3 regions of the Microbacterium sp. PI-1 genome follow, and region 2 is predicted to be linked to each of the others. Evidence: predicted binding sites of a transcription regulator. Region 2 holds the regulator's gene; each other region holds the start of a gene.
The links. Region 2 encodes LexA, which represses DNA repair genes until DNA is damaged. Its sites were predicted from a motif close to TCGAACANNTGTTCGA; they were not measured.
Positions count from the first base shown of each region.

Region 1: the regulator LexA is predicted to act here: its motif matches at 2,823-2,838, upstream of recA (recombinase RecA).
Region 3: the regulator LexA is predicted to act here: its motif matches at 1,920-1,935, upstream of E0W80_RS18045 (HNH endonuclease signature motif containing protein).

Region 1 is NZ_SJYZ01000001.1:55,694-61,482, forward strand. Features, by position in the region: gene E0W80_RS00250 (DNA translocase FtsK) at 1-1,009, shown strand, start outside; gene pgsA (CDP-diacylglycerol--glycerol-3-phosphate 3-phosphatidyltransferase) at 1,009-1,587, shown strand; gene E0W80_RS00260 (CinA family protein) at 1,584-2,072, shown strand; gene E0W80_RS00265 (helix-turn-helix transcriptional regulator) at 2,214-2,522, shown strand; gene E0W80_RS00270 (DUF3046 domain-containing protein) at 2,542-2,766, shown strand; gene recA (recombinase RecA) at 3,035-4,084, shown strand; gene E0W80_RS00280 (regulatory protein RecX) at 4,180-4,947, shown strand; gene miaB (tRNA (N6-isopentenyl adenosine(37)-C2)-methylthiotransferase MiaB) at 4,997-5,789, shown strand, end outside.
Region 2 is NZ_SJYZ01000012.1:33,367-39,155, reverse strand. Features, by position in the region: gene metE (5-methyltetrahydropteroyltriglutamate--homocysteine S-methyltransferase) at 1-1,941, shown strand, start outside; gene lexA (transcriptional repressor LexA) at 2,068-2,754, opposite strand; gene E0W80_RS11505 (LysM peptidoglycan-binding domain-containing protein) at 3,041-3,409, shown strand; gene E0W80_RS11500 (histidinol-phosphate transaminase) at 3,463-4,548, shown strand; gene hisB (imidazoleglycerol-phosphate dehydratase HisB) at 4,545-5,162, shown strand; gene hisH (imidazole glycerol phosphate synthase subunit HisH) at 5,159-5,789, shown strand, end outside.
Region 3 is NZ_SJYZ01000037.1:1,029-6,817, forward strand. Features, by position in the region: gene E0W80_RS18030 (aldo/keto reductase) at 1-843, shown strand, start outside; gene E0W80_RS18035 (hypothetical protein) at 935-1,132, shown strand; gene E0W80_RS18040 (hypothetical protein) at 1,172-1,822, shown strand; gene E0W80_RS18045 (HNH endonuclease signature motif containing protein) at 1,967-3,307, shown strand; gene E0W80_RS18050 (ABC transporter substrate-binding protein) at 3,587-5,116, shown strand; gene E0W80_RS18055 (ABC transporter permease) at 5,192-5,789, shown strand, end outside.

The DNA.
Region 1 (5,789 bases), on a different contig from region 2:
CACGAACCCGAAGAAGGCGGCCGAAGCGCTGCAGTGGGTCGTGAAGGAGATGGACATGCGGTACGACGACCTCGCGTCGTTCGGCTTCCGCCACATCGATGACTTCAACCGTGCCGTCAGGGCCGGTGAGGTCGAGCTGCCGGTGGGCAGTGAACGCGTTCTCAAGCCGTACCCGTACCTCCTGGTTGTGGTGGATGAGCTCGCAGACCTCATGATGGTCGCCCCGCGCGACGTGGAGGACTCGATCGTCCGCATCACTCAGCTCGCGCGCGCTTCCGGTATCCACCTCGTCCTCGCGACCCAGCGTCCGAGCGTCGACGTCGTCACCGGTCTGATCAAGGCCAACGTGCCGTCGCGTCTCGCGTTCGCGGTCACCAGCGTCACCGACAGCCGGGTCATCCTCGACAGCCCGGGAGCCGACAAACTCATCGGTCAGGGTGACGCGCTGTTCTCGCCGATGGGTTCTTCCAAGCCGTTCCGACTGCAGGGCGCGTGGGTCGACGAGAAGGAGATCGACGCCGTCGTCAAGCACGTCACCCGCCAAGCGCGCCCGGACTATCGTGCCGACGTGCAGGAGGCGATGGAGCCGACCAAGAAGAAAGAGGTCGACGAGGACATCGGCGACGATCTGGAGCTGTTGCTCGCCGCGGCCGAGCTCATCGTTTCGTCGCAGTTCGGGTCGACGTCGATGCTCCAGCGCAAGTTGCGTGTCGGTTTCGCGAAGGCCGGTCGCCTGATGGACCTGCTGGAATCCCGCGAGATCGTCGGGCCTTCGGAGGGTTCGAAGGCGCGGGACGTGCTGGTCACGGCTGAGCAGCTGCCGCAGGTGATGGCGAAGCTGCGCGGCGAGGACGTTCCTGCCGCCTCCGCCGCGCCGACGGCACCTGCCGCCCCGCCGGTCCCACCGATGCCTCCGGCCCATGATCCGATCGCGGCCCAGTACGAGGGTCTTCCCGAGGTGGAGGCCGAGGGCGACGAAGACGCCTGGGGCCTGACGGGGCGTGACTGATGGCCATCCCGCGGCAGCTGCCCAATGCCATCACGGTCGCGCGGATCCCGCTCGCCGTCGTGTTCTTCGTCCTGCTGCTGCTCGGAGGAACCTACGGCCTGGCTGAGCCCGGACTGCGCTGGGCCGCTGCGATCATCTTCATCGTCGGCATCTCCACCGACTGGGTCGACGGCTACCTCGCTCGCAAGTACGACATCGTCAGCGATTTCGGGAAGCTCTGGGACCCGATCGCCGACAAGCTCCTCACCGGGGCGGGATTCATCGGTCTCGCGATCCTCGACGAGGTCAGCTGGTGGATCGTCGCGATCATTCTCGTGCGCGAGTGGGGGATCACCATCCATCGCCTGATGGTCGCGAGCGAGCATGTGGTCGCGGCCGCGTGGATGGGCAAGATCAAGACGGCGTTCCAGGGTGTGGCCCTGGGATGGGCGTTGCTTCCCCTGCACGTCCTCATCGGTCTCGAAGCATGGACACTGGTGACGTTCATCCTGATGATCATCGTCTTGCTGCTGACCGTGGCGAGTGGGATCGACTACATCGTGGCGCAGGTGCGCGGATCGCGGCAGAAGAGGGCATGAGCGAGACGAGCGCCGCCGCCGTTCTGTCGGCGCTCGACGAACGCGGGTGGACACTGGGAGTGGCGGAGTCCCTCACCGGCGGGGCGCTGTGCGCAGAGGTCGTCTCCGTCCCCGGAGCCTCCGCCGTTCTCCTCGGCGGTGTCGTGGCCTATGCGACCTCCGTGAAGGCGACGGTGCTCGGCGTCGACGCCGAGCTTCTCGCCCGGCGCGGTCCGGTGCACCCCCAGGTCGCGCTGGAGATGGCCGGGGGTGTGCGGCGAGTGGTGAGCGTAGACGATCGGCCCGCGGATGTCGGCGTGTCCACCACCGGCATCGCGGGACCGGATTCGCCGGACGGACAGCCCGTCGGTACCGTGCACATCGGTATCGTGACGCCGAACGGAGCGCAGGCGAGAGAATTCCGCTTCCGCGGCGACCGGGATTCGATCCGGGCGCAGACGGTGGCTGCGGCGCTCGAAGCACTGCTCGACCTGGTCGCGGAATAGTGTCCGGCCCGGTCGGGTTATCAATGATGTGCTCACATTCAAACCACAGAGTGCAGGGGTAGATTTCGTGCAGGCCAGGCGTACTAGACTGGCTGTCCTATCGGGGGAGACCCCGAACGATCACACGGGGAGGAGGTTCCGATGATTCTTGTACGACAGGAAATCGGCGATGTGCTGAGGGACTTCCGCCTGCAGAAGGGGCGCACGCTCCGGCAGGTTGCAAGCAAGGCGTCGGTTGCGCTCGGCTACCTCAGTGAGGTTGAGCGTGGGCAGAAGGAAGCCTCGAGCGAGATCCTCGCATCCGTCGCCGATGCTCTCGATGTGCCCATCTCGACGATCATGCGCGAGGTCGGAGACCGCATCTCGGTTCTCGAGGGTATCCAGGTCTTCCCGGATGTCGTTCCGGACGACCTCGTGGCGTCGATCGAGCCTCAGCTCTCGTTGCACTGAGCAGGGTGCTGGAGTGACGATGCGTCGTAGCGAGTTTCTGCGCGCGGTCGACACCGAATTCCAGGCGCGAGCATCGTCATTGGTGAACGATCTTGGACTCTCGGCTCTTCGTGGTCGCACGGCGCTCGAGGCGTTGGCCGACGGGACGCCGCCCCGTGAGATCTGGCTCGCACTGTGCGTGGAGATGGACGTCCCGGAGAACCGGCGTCACGGTGTCGGCCGTCTGGAGCCGCGCGGGCACTGATTCCGTCGGAGATGTCCGCGGGTTACGGCACACGGTGTGCGATCGGCGGCGTGTCGTCGAATATTCGTTCGAAGAGAGCGTAGTCTTCTGCACAGGTGGTTCAGAGCTGTGATTGTCCACCGAACGTGAGTTTGCCGAGACGATGTCGGTGGCCCCTCGTACGGTGGAGAACAAGCCGAAGAGCCATACGCCTTGTCGGAGAGTCACTCCCAACCGGGAGGGCCGCGACAGCCTACAGGCGGCACCACGCGCGCAGAAGGAGCACATCATGCCATCACCCGCAGACCGCGAGAAGTCCCTCGAGACCGCCCTCGCCCAGATCGACCGTCAGTTCGGAAAGGGCTCGGTCATGCGGCTGGGCAGTGATGAGCGCGCCCCCGTTGCGGTCATCCCGACCGGCTCCATCGCGCTCGACGTCGCCCTCGGCGTCGGCGGACTCCCGCGTGGTCGAATCGTCGAGATCTACGGACCGGAGTCCTCGGGTAAGACCACGCTGACGCTGCATGCGATCGCGAACGCACAGCGCGCCGGCGGTATCGCGGCCTTCATCGACGCGGAGCACGCTCTCGACCCCGACTACGCAGCGAAGCTCGGTGTCGACATCGACGCGCTCCTGGTGTCGCAGCCCGACACCGGTGAGCAGGCGCTCGAGATCGCCGACATGCTCGTTCGATCCGGGGCGATCGACCTGATCGTCATCGACTCCGTCGCCGCGCTCGTGCCGCGCGCCGAGATCGAGGGAGAGATGGGTGACTCGCATGTGGGGCTGCAGGCTCGACTCATGTCGCAGGCGCTTCGCAAGCTGACCGGTGGCCTGAACCAGACGAACACCACGATGATCTTCATCAACCAGCTCCGCGAGAAGATCGGTGTCTTCTTCGGCTCGCCCGAGACCACGGCCGGTGGTAAGGCATTGAAGTTCTACGCGTCCGTCCGGATGGACATCCGTCGTATCGAGACGTTGAAGGACGGGACCGACGCTGTCGGTAACCGCACCAGGGTCAAGGTCGTGAAGAACAAGATGGCTCCGCCTTTCAAGCAGGCGGAGTTCGACATCCTCTACGGCGTCGGCATCTCACGCGAAGGCAGCCTGATCGATTTCGGCGTCGAGCATGCCATCGTCAAGAAGTCGGGCTCGTGGTACACCTACGACGGCGACCAGCTCGGGCAGGGCAAGGAGAACGCCCGTACGTTCCTGCTGAACAACCCCGATATCGCTCTCGCGATCGAGACGCAGATCAAGCAGAAGCTCGGTATCGGTGCGCAGCTCGTCGCTCCTGACGCCGCTGACGAGCTCGCCGAGCGTCGTCCGGCCTGATGAATGACACACGTGGGGGCGATTCCGAGCGGATCGCCCCCATCATTCCTCTCTTCGGCGGTGCTCGCCCTCAGGGGGACCCCGGCCGGAGCGCTGTGGCAGGAAGCGACGTCGTCTCGGAAGCCGAGCCCGGTCACACGAACGACGCCGGAGCGTGGCGATCGACGTGGGACACTCCGCCTCGCGGATCCGCGCTCGGTACGACGTCCGATGCGCGCACGCCCAGTGACCGCCATCCCGCCCGAGGAGCATCTGCGAGACCGGGAGCCGGGCGAGCAGGCGAGGCGAGCTCCGGCCCCCGTCTCCATGCGCTCGACACATCCAACGAGGTGTCGGGTGGCGACGAGGTTGATCCGGACGAGGCCCGTACCGCGGCCGAGGAGTCGCTCGTACGGAAGCTGCGATCCCGCTCGCTGTCGGTTTCCGAAGCGCGTCAGATGTTGCGGGGACACGAGCTCGACAGCGCCTCGATCGACGAGGTGATCGAAGACTTCGGACGCAGAGGCTACCTCGACGATGCCGCTCTCGCCGAGGTTCTGGTGACGTCGGGAGTAGAGCGGAAGGGGCAGGGGCGCGTCGCACTCTCCCGGGCGCTGGCCCAGCGGGGCATCCCGCGCGAGGTTATCGACGTCGCGCTCGATGAGCTACCCGACGATGACGACGAACGCGCTCTCGAGTTCGCTCGGAGCAAGGCTCGTTCGCTCGCCCGGTTGGACCACGACACGGCGCTTCGGCGTCTGATGGGGCAGCTCTCGCGTCGCGGCTACAACGGATCGACAGCGATGAAGGCGGCGAAGACGGCATTGCAGGAGGCGACGTTCGGCAGGGCGACCTCGGGCGTCCGATTCGTCGACTCGGACTGAGATCCCGACGCGGCACACGCGTGGAATCGGCTCGTACAATGGGTTGATCATGACTATTCCGCGCAGTGAACCGACGATCATCAGTGCGTCGTCGGCGGCCGTCGACGACGACGGGCGACAGCGATCCTACGAAGTCCGCACCTTCGGGTGTCAGATGAACGTGCATGACTCCGAACGGCTCTCCGGCTCGTTGGAGAGCGCCGGCTATGTGCGTGCGCTCGACGGCGCCGAAGCCGATGTGGTGATCATCAACACCTGTGCCGTGCGAGACAACGCCGCCGGCAAGCTGTATGGCACGCTGGGGCACCTCGCCTCGGTGAAGCGACGCAAGCACGGCATGCAGATCGCGGTGGGCGGGTGTCTGGCACAGATGGACAAGCAGGCCGTCCTCGACAAGGCTCCGTGGGTCGACGTCGTGTTCGGAACCCACAACATGGGCTCATTGCCCGGCCTCCTCGAGCGCGCACGCCACAACGGTGATGCCGAGCTCGAGATCCTCGAGTCGCTCGAGGTCTTCCCGTCCACGCTGCCGACGAAGCGCGACTCCGCGCACAGCGGCTGGGTATCCATCTCCGTGGGCTGCAACAACACCTGCACCTTCTGCATCGTCCCCAGCCTGCGCGGCAAGGAGAAGGATCGTCGTCCTGGCGACATCTTGAACGAGATCCGTCTCCTCGTGGATGACGGCGCGATCGAGGTCACTCTGCTCGGGCAGAACGTGAACTCCTACGGGGTCGAGTTCGGCGATCGTCAGGCGTTCGGCAAGCTTCTCCGCGCGGCGGGCGAGATCGACGGACTCGAGCGGATCCGGTTCACCAGTCCGCACCCCGCGGCATTCACCG
Region 2 (5,789 bases):
GACTCCAACTATCACTACCTGGTGCCGGAGATCGGCCCGGAGACGGTGTTCTCGCTCTCCAGCGACCGCCTCGTCCGGCAGGTCTCCGAGGCTGCCGAGGCGGGACTGGTCACGCGACCGGTCATCGTGGGCCCCGTCACCCTCCTCGCGCTGGCGAAAGCCTCGGATGACGCCCCGCAGGGCTTCGACCCGCTCTCGCGCCTCGATGACCTGCTCCCGGTCTACGTGGAGCTGCTCGCGCGACTTCGCGCCGCGGGAGCCGAGTGGGTGCAGCTCGACGAGCCGGCGCTCGTGAGCGAGTCGCTCCCTGCATCCGTCGCTCAGCTGTCGGATGCTGTCGCCCGAGCGCTGGACGTGCTCGGACGCGCACCGGAACGCCCCGCCATCCTCGTCGCCGCCCCGTACGCCGACCTCGGTGAGGTCTTCCCGGTGCTCGCGGCCGCGCCGATCGAGGCGATCGCTGTGGACCTCGTGCGCGGCGGCGTGCCCGCCCCGGCTGCAGGGCTCGAGGGCAAGACCCTCGTCGGCGGGGTGGTCGACGGGCACAACATCTGGCGCGGCGACCTCGCGCACGCGTTCGACCGGCTCGAGGCTCTCCGTGCGCTCGGCGCGGCCGTGTCCGCGTCGACGTCGACGTCGCTGCTGCATGTGCCCCACGACGTGACTGACGAGTCCCGGCTCGACGAGCGCCTGGTCTCGTGGTTGGCGTTCGCCGACCAGAAGGTCCAGCAGGTCGGTGTGCTGGCCCGGGGGCTCAGCGTCGGCCGCGCGTCGATCGCCGCCGAGCTCGACGCGTCGTCCGCCGCGCTGGCGGATCGTCTCGCTGCACCAGGCGTTCGTGACGGTGCCGTCCGCGATCGTGCGCTCAGCACGGCCGACTTCTCCCGCGTCGGGTACGAGGAGCGTGAGACCGCGCAGGAGGCGCTCGGCCTGCCCGTGCTGCCGTTGACGACGATCGGCTCCTTCCCGCAGACCGGCGACATCCGGCGTGCGCGCGCCCGGTTCACCCGTGGCGAGATCCCCGCCGAGGACTACGACGACTTCCTGCGTCGCGAAGTGGCCAGCGTCGTCTCTCTGCAGGAGGACCTCGGGCTCGATGTGCTGGTCCACGGGGAGCCCGAGCGCAACGACATGGTGCAGTACTTCGCCGAGAACCTCGATGGCTTCGCGGTGACCGAGCACGGCTGGGTCCAGTCGTACGGATCCCGGGCCACACGACCGTCGATCCTCTGGGGCGACGTCTCGCGACCGGCTCCGATCACCGTGGGATGGTCCGCCTACGCGCAGTCGTTGACGAGCAAGCACCTGAAGGGCATGCTCACGGGTCCCGTGACGATCCTCGCCTGGTCGTTCGTGCGTGACGACCAGCCGCTCGGTGAGACCGCGAACCAGGTCGCGCTGGCGCTGCGCGATGAGATCGCCGACCTGGAGGCTGCCGGCATCGCGATCATCCAGGTCGACGAGCCCGCGCTGCGTGAACTCCTGCCGCTGAAGAAGGCGGACCAGCCCGCGTACCTCCGCTGGTCCGTCGACTCATTCCGACTCGCGACCGGTGGTGCCGCTGCCGGTACCCAGGTGCACACGCACCTCTGTTACTCCGAGTTCGGTGTCGTGATCGATGCGATCCGGGCGCTCGATGCCGACGTGACCTCGATCGAGGCGGCGCGCAGTCGCATGGAGGTCGTCGCCGACATCGCCGAGGTCGGGTTCGACCACGGCATCGGTCCGGGCGTCTACGACATCCATTCGCCGCGCGTGCCGACGGTCGAGGAGGTCGAGTCGCTACTGCGTCGCGCGGTGGAGGAGATCCCGACACGTCAGCTCTGGGTGAACCCGGACTGCGGCCTGAAGACCCGCGGCTACGAGGAGACGACCGCCTCGCTGCGCAACATCGTCGAGGCGACGCGCCGGGTGCGTGAGGACGTGAGCGTCCGGGCATAGCTCACCCCGGGTCGACACCCCCGCGCCGGGTCGACACCCCCCCCGCAGCGTCGAGGCCCCCTCTCAGAAACGTATCTGGGAGGGGCCTCGACGGTCAGAAGGGGCCTCGACGGTCAGCGGAGCGCGTCAGACCGCCCGGAGCACGGCCACGACCTTGCCGAGCACGACGGCCTCATCACCGAGGATCGGCTCGAAAGACGAGTTGCGGGGCAGGAGCCAGGTGTGCCCGTCGCGACGGCGCAGGACCTTGACGGTGGCCTCCCCGTCGAGCATCGCGGCCACGATCTCGCCGTTCTCCGCATTGTTCTGGGAGCGGACGACCACCCAGTCGCCATCGCAGATCGCGGCGTCGATCATCGACTCGCCGGAGACCTTGAGCATGAACAGGTCGCCCTTGCCGACCAGCTGGCGTGGCAGGGGGAAGATCTCCTCCACCTGCTGGTCCGCCGTGATCGGCACACCCGCGGCGATGCGCCCGACCAGGGGTACGAGCGCGGCATCGCCCACGGGGGTCGCGACATCGGCAGGGTTCTCGCCGCTCGCACCGGGCAGATCGATCAGGACCTCCATCGCGCGCGTCTTCCCGGGGTCGCGGCGCAGGTAGCCGCTGAGCTCGAGCTGTCCGAGCTGGTGCGTCACGCTCGAGAGCGACTTGAGGCCGACGGCGTCACCGATCTCCCGCATGCTCGGCGGGTACCCGTGGTGGGCGATCGAATTCTGGATGACCTCGAGGATCGCCATCTGCTTCGGGCTCAGGCTCTTGCGACGGCGGGTCCGCGGTGCCTCCGACTCGGGGGCTGAGTACTCGCTCATGGTGCTCCTTAAGTGCGTGATCCGACGTCGCTCTTCGAATGTCGGAGGCCCGTGGTGTGGTGTTCTCATCGAAACCGTATCCGAGAAACAGTCCGATCTGGAAGATCTGTTCGAGCGTGTCGGGCGAATCGCGTTTCCGGTTTCGAAGAACACTTGACAGATGTTCGAACTCGAAGATATCTTCGGAACGTAGCTTCGCATTAACGGCTCCCGGCCGAGACGGGAATGCGAACGCTACGCCAACTTCCTCCGGGCCATCGCCCCGAGACAGGCTAAGGAGCACGACATGAGCAGCATCAGCGTCAGCACCGTAACGATCTTCCCGGCACCCGCACGCCCCCACACGCGACTGCGGCTGACGGCACGGGGTCGCGGTGTGCTGCTGGCTCTCGCCTCCGTGCCGCTGGCCATCGGAATCGCTTTCGCGGCGCTCAGCGGTGGCAGCGCCATCGCCTCCGGTGCCGATGCTCCCGCCGCGAGTGTCGAGACGCTGACGGTCCTGCCCGGGGACACCCTGTGGTCGATCGCCACCTCGGTCGCGCCGAACGCCGACCCGCGTGTCGTCATCGGAGAGATCAGCCGGATGAACGTGCTCCGTGGTGGCGAGCTCCAGATCGGTCAGGAGCTCGCGATCCCGGCGCAGTACGTGGACTGAGCCCTCACCGGGATGTGCGTCATCCGCCCGACCAGCGGCCTAGCATGGGAAGGGTGACGCTCTCCCTCCACGATCTGCCACTCCGTGACGACCTTCGCGGGCTGAAGCCGTACGGTGCCCCGCAGGCCCCTCTCCCGGTCGCTCTCAATGTCAACGAGAACACTCATCCGATCCCGGAGGCGGTCGCGAGTGACATCCTCGACGACATCGCGGTGGCGATCCGCGACGTGAACCGGTATCCGGACCGGGAGTTCACGACGCTTCGCGAGGCGTTCGCGGATTACCTCGGTCATGGGCTCACCGCCGACCAGATCTGGGCGGGCAACGGATCCAACGAGGTGCTGCAGCACATCCTGCAGGCGTTTGGAGGACCCGGGCGCACCGCCTTCGGGTTCGCGCCCACGTACTCGATGTATCCGCTCATCGCGCAGGGAACGGGGGCACGGTGGATTGCCGGCACCCGGGAGCCCGACTACTCGATCACGCCCGAGGATGCGGCCGCGCAGGTACGCGCCGCTGACCCCGATGTGGTCATCCTCTGCTCGCCGAACAATCCGACCGGGACGCCTCTCGGTCTCGATGTCGTCGAAGCCGTCTACGATGCTGCGCGCGGCGTCGTCATCGTCGACGAGGCGTACCAGGAGTTCGCTCCGCACGACGCGCTCTCCGCGCTCACGCTCCTCGAAGGGCGGCCTCGGCTCGCGATCTCCCGCACCATGAGCAAGGCATTCGCGTTCGCGGGCGCGCGGGTGGGCTATCTCGCGGCCGATCCTGCTTTCATCGACGCCCTCCGCCTGGTCCGACTGCCGTATCACCTCAGCGCGCTCACACAGGCCGCCGCCGTCGCTGCGCTGCGCAACGCCGATGTGATGCTCGGCATGGTCGAGGAGATCGTCGAGCAGCGCGACAGGATCACCGCGACCCTGGAGGCCCTCGGCTACACGCCGCACGAGACGTGGTCGAACTTCGTCCTGTTCGGAGGAGTCGCCGACCCGCGCGCGACCTGGCAGCAGCTTTACGACCGTGGTGTGCTGGTGCGTGACGTCGGCATCCCCGGGCACCTCCGGGTGAGCGCAGGAACCGAGTCCGAGACCACCGCATTCCTCGACGCCTTGGCCTCGATAGGATCGGCATCATGAGCAGCCCCGCACTGACCCCGCGCACCGCCAGCCGTGTGCGCAGCACGTCGGAGTCCACCGTCGAGCTCGAACTGAACCTCGACGGGACCGGTGCGAGCCGTATCGACACTTCGGTGCCGTTCTTCGACCACATGCTCACCGCCTTCGCGAAGCACTCGCTCACCGACCTGACGGTGCGGGCCTCGGGCGACACGGACATCGACGCGCACCACACCGTCGAAGACGTGTCGATCGTGCTCGGACAGGCGATCCTCGAAGCGCTCGGCGACAAGTCGGGCATCTCGCGGTACGGCGATGCGCTCGTGCCCCTCGATGAAGCCCTCGCGCAGGCGGTCGTCGACATCTCCGGGCGTCCGTACCTCGTGCACACCGGCGAGCCGGCCGGGTTCGAGCACCACCTGATCGGTGGACACTTCACCGGGTCTCTCGTGCGCCACTCATTCGAGGCCATCACCTTCAACGCCGCACTCACGGTGCACGTGCGCGTCCTCGGCGGGCGCGACCCGCACCACATCGCCGAGGCCGAGTACAAGGCCTTCGCACGCGCCTTCCGCCAGGCCAAGGCTCTTGACCCGCTGGTCGACGGCATCCCGTCGACCAAGGGTGCGCTGTGAGCAGCGCGCCCCGCGTCGCCGTCTTCGATTACGACTCCGGCAACGTCCACTCCGCGGTGAAGGCACTGGCCGAGGCCGGCGCGGATGCGGTGCTGACCCGCGACCGTCAGACGGCTCTCGAGGCCGACGGACTGCTCGTCCCCGGCGTCGGTGCGTTCCAGGCCGTCCGAGAGGCACTGCGCACCCACGGCGGCGACGAGATCATCGACCGGCGGTTGGCCGGGGGGCGGCCGGTGCTCGGGATCTGCGTCGGCATGCAGGTGCTGTTCGAGCACGGTGTCGAGCGCGGACACGACACCGCGGGGCTCGGCGAATGGCCGGGGGCGGTCACCGAACTGAACGCTCCCGTGCTCCCGCACATGGGGTGGAACACGGTCGAGCCCGGCGCGGACAGCGTCCTGTTCCGCGGACTCGAGAAGGAGCGGTTCTACTTCGTGCATTCCTACGCCGCACAGGCGTGGGAGCTCGATGTGATCCCGCCCTTCCCGCAGCCGGTCCTCACCTGGACGACGTACGGCGATCCGTTCCTCGCCGCCGTCGAGAACGGCCCGCTCTCGGCCACGCAGTTCCACCCGGAGAAGTCGGGCGAGGCGGGCATCCAACTGCTGCGCAATTGGATCGGCAGCC
Region 3 (5,789 bases), on a different contig from region 2:
ATCCGCCGGGCGGTCGAGCTGGACGCCGGCTTCTTCGACGTCGCGTACTACAACATGGGTCCGCACTCCGAGAACTCGAAGACCGACATCCTCTTCGGGCAGGCGCTGAGAGCGAGCGGCGTCGACCGCGATGACATCGTGCTGTGCGGCAAGCTCTGGCTGTGGGACTGGCCGAACCAGGGCTTCCGCGCGCAACTTGTCGAGTCCCTGGAGCGAGCGGGCCTCGACCGGTTCGACACCCTCGTCGTGGGCGACTACCTCGACGCTCCGGACCTACCGCACCTCGTCGCCGACGTGAACGAGCTGATCGCCGAGGGGCTCGTGGGTTCCTGGGGCATCAACAACTGGCGGATCGAGCACACGCGGGAGGCGCTCGCCGTCGCCGCGGAGCGGGGCAAGGCCGGCCCGGTGTTCGCGCAGCTGAAGTACGGGATCGCTCGCCGATCGATGGCGGAGGGGGACGCCTATGGTCCGTTGTTCGCCGAGGGGACTCTCGCGCTCCAGGCGTCGGACGTGTTCGAGGGCGGAATCCTCGCCACCGGACGCATGCCAGAGCGGAAGATCGGTGCCGACGTGGGAGGCATCCGGGAGCAGATCGCCGCCGTGTACCCCGAGGTCGCGCGGGTCGCGGGAGAGTTCGGGGTCACGCCGGCCGCGCTCGGCGTCGCCTTCTGCCTGTCGAACCCCGCCACCGCGAACGTGCTGTTCGGTGCCTCGCGCCTCGCGCAACTCGAGCAGAACCATGCGGCGCTCGCCCTCGCGCGAGACCACGGAGCCGAGGTGCGGACTGCGCTCGCCGACTGCTGGGTCGACCGGGAGGTGCGCGCCGACGGGGCGTGGTGAGGGGGCGGAGGTTCTGGGGGCTGGACGCTGCCGGTGTGGGAACATGAGGCGCGCCGAGATCCGCCGTGGATGTCGGGGGAGTGGAGATGAGATGAGCCCGGAGCCCACGCTGCTCATGGCCCTGGTCTTCGGCGGATTCCTCTTTCTGGTGGTCTTCTTCGTCGGCTGGTATCTGATTCTCGACAGACGCGCTCATGCGAGACGCCGGGCTGCCGAGGAGAACGGTGGCTTGACCGATGCAGTCCCCTCGAAGCCGAGGCGACCGCTGGACGAGCGGAGCTGCGAATGACGGTGCTTGGTGTGTCCGACGTGCGGGTGGGCTGAGGTGATGACGCGCAACGGGTCGCCTAGCGAAGAGGGAAGCTTCTCTCGAGTGGAGCTTCTTCGCCTCGCCCCCGACGGGCCGTTGACGACGCTCGGACGCAACATCTCGATGTGCGGTGCGGTTCTCCTCGGCGTCGTCGTTCTCGTGCTCCCGGCGCTGCAAGGGGCATCGATCGGCAGTGTGATGCTGTTCGCCGCCGCCGGACTCGCTTTGATCGCTGCCGCGGGATGGAACGCGCTTCGGTGGCGGTGGCTCGTTCGAGCCGCCGCGCGCGACGTGCAGGGTGCCGGAGCATTGGCTGGCTTCGCGTTTTCGCGGGCCGATCTCGACGTGGATGGCACCCCCGCGGATCGTGTGAGCGCCGGATGGTTGCTGGTTCACCCGGACCGCCTGACGGTGTGCATCCACGCAGGGCTGGCAAGGCCGCGCCATTCAGTCGAGAGGCAGGATTACGTTCTTCGCGACATCGTTTCGGTATCACGGCGCAACGAGACGAGCGTGTCGTATGGGCGGCTCGACATCACCGTGCGCGGAGGATTGCTCTCCTTCATCCTCACACCGACCAGCGGGTCCGGTATGCGAGGCCCGCGCGAAGCGGAGATTGAATCGGCGGCCGAATTGCTCCGGGTGAAGAGAGCCCTTCGCGACGACTGAGGATCCGGCTTCGCCGCGCACCTTCCGTGACGGGGCGGGGGTGGCTCTGGGATTGCCTGAAGGACCCCTGGGTGGTCTGCGAAATGCTGGCATTCATTCGAACAAATCTACGAAAGTCAGGCGATTCTTCGATAGAATCTGGGTATGTCGAAGTTGGCCGTGTTGCATGAGGCGATGTCCCGTCTCGATGCGGCGTGGGCTGATGCCGACGACTCGGGTGAGCTGTCACGGGAGCAGCTCATCGCGGTCAGCGCGTCGCTCGGGGTGCTCCAGCGCCGGCTGGATGCCGTGCACGTCGAGGTGGCCGCGTGCATCTCTCGCGAGTCCCGCCCCGAACTCGGTGCCGAGAGTCTCGCGAAGCAGCAGGGGTTCCGCAATCCGGCGACGTTGATCGCGGCGACTGTGGGTGTGTCACGCGGTGATGCGACCCGGCTCGTGAAGGTGGGAGAGGCCGTTGCCCCGCGTGCAGACCTCCTGGGGGCGCCGCTGCCGGCGAGATACCCGGTCGTGCGGGAGGCGCTCGGCGCGGGAACGCTGAGCGCTCAGTCGGCGGCGGTGATCATTTCATTGCTCGATCGATGTCGCGTCGCAGTGGGCCTGACGCGCGTCGCCGAGGCAGAGCGTGTGCTGGTGGAGAAAGCGTTCGGACTCGCGCTGGACGATGTGCGGAAGCTGGTGGTGCGAGCGGAGGCGTGGCTGGACCCGGATGGGGTGGAGCCGCGACTCGAGGAGCAGCGGTCCCGTCGATCCCTCACCATCCACGAGCGTGAGGGGATGGTGCATCTGAACGCGGTCCTCGATGCCGAGACGGCTGCCCCTGTCATGACCGCGATCCGCGGCTACGTGACGGCCGCGTTCGCCGCCCGGAAGGATGCGGCCGCTCCCGACGCGCCTGACGCCGACCGTCGCACCGTGCCGATGCTGCAGGCTGATGCGCTCTCTGTGTTCGCCGCCCACGTGCTCGGGTGCGAAGCGAGGGTGCCGCTGGCAGGGGCGACGATCGTGGTGAGAATGAGCCTCGATGATCTCGAGGCCGGCACCGGCTCCGCGGAGATCGACGGGGTCGAGCAGCCGATCAGTATCGGAGCCGCGCGACGGATGGCCGCCGGCGGGGGTGTGATTCCGTGCGTGCTCGGCGCCGCGAGTGAAGTGCTCGACTGGGGGCGCGAGAAGCGCCTGTTCACGCGATCGCAACGGTTGGCGCTGGTGGAGCGCGATGGGGGCTGCGCGATGTGCGGGTTGCCGCCGGAGATGACGAAGGCGCATCACATCCGGTGGTGGAGTCGTGACCGCGGGCCGACGGATCTGTCGAACGGCGTGCTGCTGTGCGAGACCTGCCACCACCGAGTGCATGACAACGGGTGGGAGATCCGTATCGATGGGGTCGGTCCGGTGGGGCGGGTGTGGTTCATCCCTCCCGCCTCGGTCGACCCTGCGCGCAGCCCGCGCCTCGGCGGTCGAGCGCGCTTCGACATCGCCGCCTGACATCGACGCCTGATGCCGCTGCCTGCGTGTGCGGCTCGGGACGTGCTGGTCTGCTCATGCCCGCGCGCTCATGCCTGCGCGCTCATGCCTGCGCGCTCGGTCAAGCCCGGTGCGCCCCCGGGCATGGTCCGGCACACCGCGGGGGAGAATCGCCCTTGCGCTCTTTTTCCACGCATGTAGACTAACCAGCACGACACATCGAAGTGACGTCGGACCCGGCTTCCGATCAGCGGCACCTCGACCCTTCTTCACCACCCCCTGCACCCGAGAGAAGGAATCATGAAACGAATGCCCCTCGCGCTCGCCGCGGCTGTCGCCGTGACGCTCGCTCTCACCAGCTGCAGCGGCGGCGCCTCGCCCTCGCCGTCCGACGGCAGCGGGGTCGACAGCCCCGACGCCCTCAATATCGGGAACTTCCTCGACGTCACGTCGTGGGATCCCTCGCTCGCCGACATCGGCTTCGACGGCCCGTATCTCTCCGCCGTCTACGACGCTCTGATCGCCCTCGACGCCGACGGCGAACCGATCCCCTCACTCGCCACCGAGTGGACCGTCGCCGACGACGACCTCAGCATCGACCTCGACATCCGCACCGACGCCGTGTTCAGCGACGGCACCCCGGTCGATGTCGACGCCGTGATCACGAGCCTCGAGTACCTCAAGGCGGGTGCGCGCTCGGGTGAGGCCTACGTCAACGTCGCCTCCTTCGAGAAGGTCGACGACGACACCGTCCGCATCGCCCTCACGCAGCGCGACGACACGATCCTCTACTTCATGGGTCTCGGACGCAGCTACGTCGCCTCCCCGGCCGCCATCGAAGCGGGCACGCTGGGCAGCGAGCCCATCGGCTCCGGCCCCTACGTCCTCGACAGCACGACGAGCGTCGCCGGTGCCGAGTACCACTTCACCAAGACCGCCGACCACTGGGACGCCGACGCGTATCCCTTCTCCGAGCTCGCGATCTTCCCGATCACCGATGCCACCGCCCGTCACAACGCCATGCTCAGCGGCCAGATCAACGTGCAGTACGGCGACGTCGCCAACCTCGAGCAGGCGAAGCAGCAGGGGTGGAACACCGCCGAACGCGTGTCCGGATGGGCGGGCCTCGTCATCACCGACCACACAGGCGTGAAGAGCGAGCCGCTCGGCAAGCTCGAGGTGCGGCAGGCGCTGAACTACGCCTTCGACGGAGCGGCGGTCCTCGCCGCGGTCGGCAGCGGAGCGGGCGTCGCCACCAACCAGGTGTTCCCCGACGGCGGCCCCATCAACGATCCGTCGCTCAACGACACCTACGCCTACAACATGGACAAGGCCAAGCAATTGCTGGCGGACGCCGGCTACCCCGACGGCTTCGAGATCTCGATGCCGATGTCGCCCATCTTCGAGATGTGGAAGCCCTCGGCCGAGCAGGCGCTCAACGAGCTCGGCGTGAAGGTCACGTGGGACAACATGCAGATGCCCGACTACCAGTTGAACGCGCCGAACTACCCGATGTTCATCTCGTTCCTCGCGATGGACGGCAATGATGTCGCCACCGTCGCCCGCCAGGTGACCAGCGTGCAGTGGTTCAACCCCGCGCCTGACTATGCGGAGAACGAGGTCATCGCTCCTCTCGTCGAGAAGGTGCAGACCGAGCGCGGCGACGCGCAGACCGACGCCGTCAAGGAGCTCAACAAGGCTCTCGTCGACCAGGCGTGGTGGTCGGTCTGGTACCAGGCGAACAACATCTACTACACGGCGCCCGGCATCCAGCTGCAGCCCGTCGTGGGCATGATGTTCCCGACGCTCCGCTACATCACCCAGGGCTGACGCCCGCCGGGGCGGCCGCGACACCGGCCGCCCCGGCAACCTTCCCCCTCCGACCCCATCCTCCGAGAGGTCCCCATGTTCCTGTTCACGGCGAAGCGGGTGCTGTCCGGCATCCTCCTGCTCGTCGCGGTCTCGATCGGCACCTTCTTCCTGGCCCATCTCGCCATCAGCGACCCGACGGCCTCGCTTCTGGGCACCACGGCGAGTCCGGCTCAGCAGGCGGCGCTCGCCGAGAAGATCGGCCTCGACCGTCCGCTCCTCGTGCAGTTCTGGGACTGGCTCTCGCACGCGGTTCTGCTCGACTTCGGCGTCTCCTGGCGCAACTTCCAGCCCGTCAGCGCACAGCTCGCGATCAAGGTCCCCGTCACCCTGTCGGTGGTGACGTTCGCGACGCTGATCACCGCGGTCGTCGGTGTCACGTTCGGGATGATCACCGGACTCCGCCCCGGCACCTGGTTCGACCGCGTGATCAAGGGCATCTCGGTCGTGCTCTTCGCTCTCCCCGGCTTCTGGGTGAGCCTCGTGCTCGTGATGTGGCTCGCGGTGCAGCTGAAGTGGTTCCCGGCCGTCGGCTACGTGCCGCCGACGCAATCCGTGGACGGATGGCTGCGCTCCATCACCCTCCCGGCGATCTCGCTCGCCCTCGGCGGCATCGTTGCCGTCGCCGAGCAGC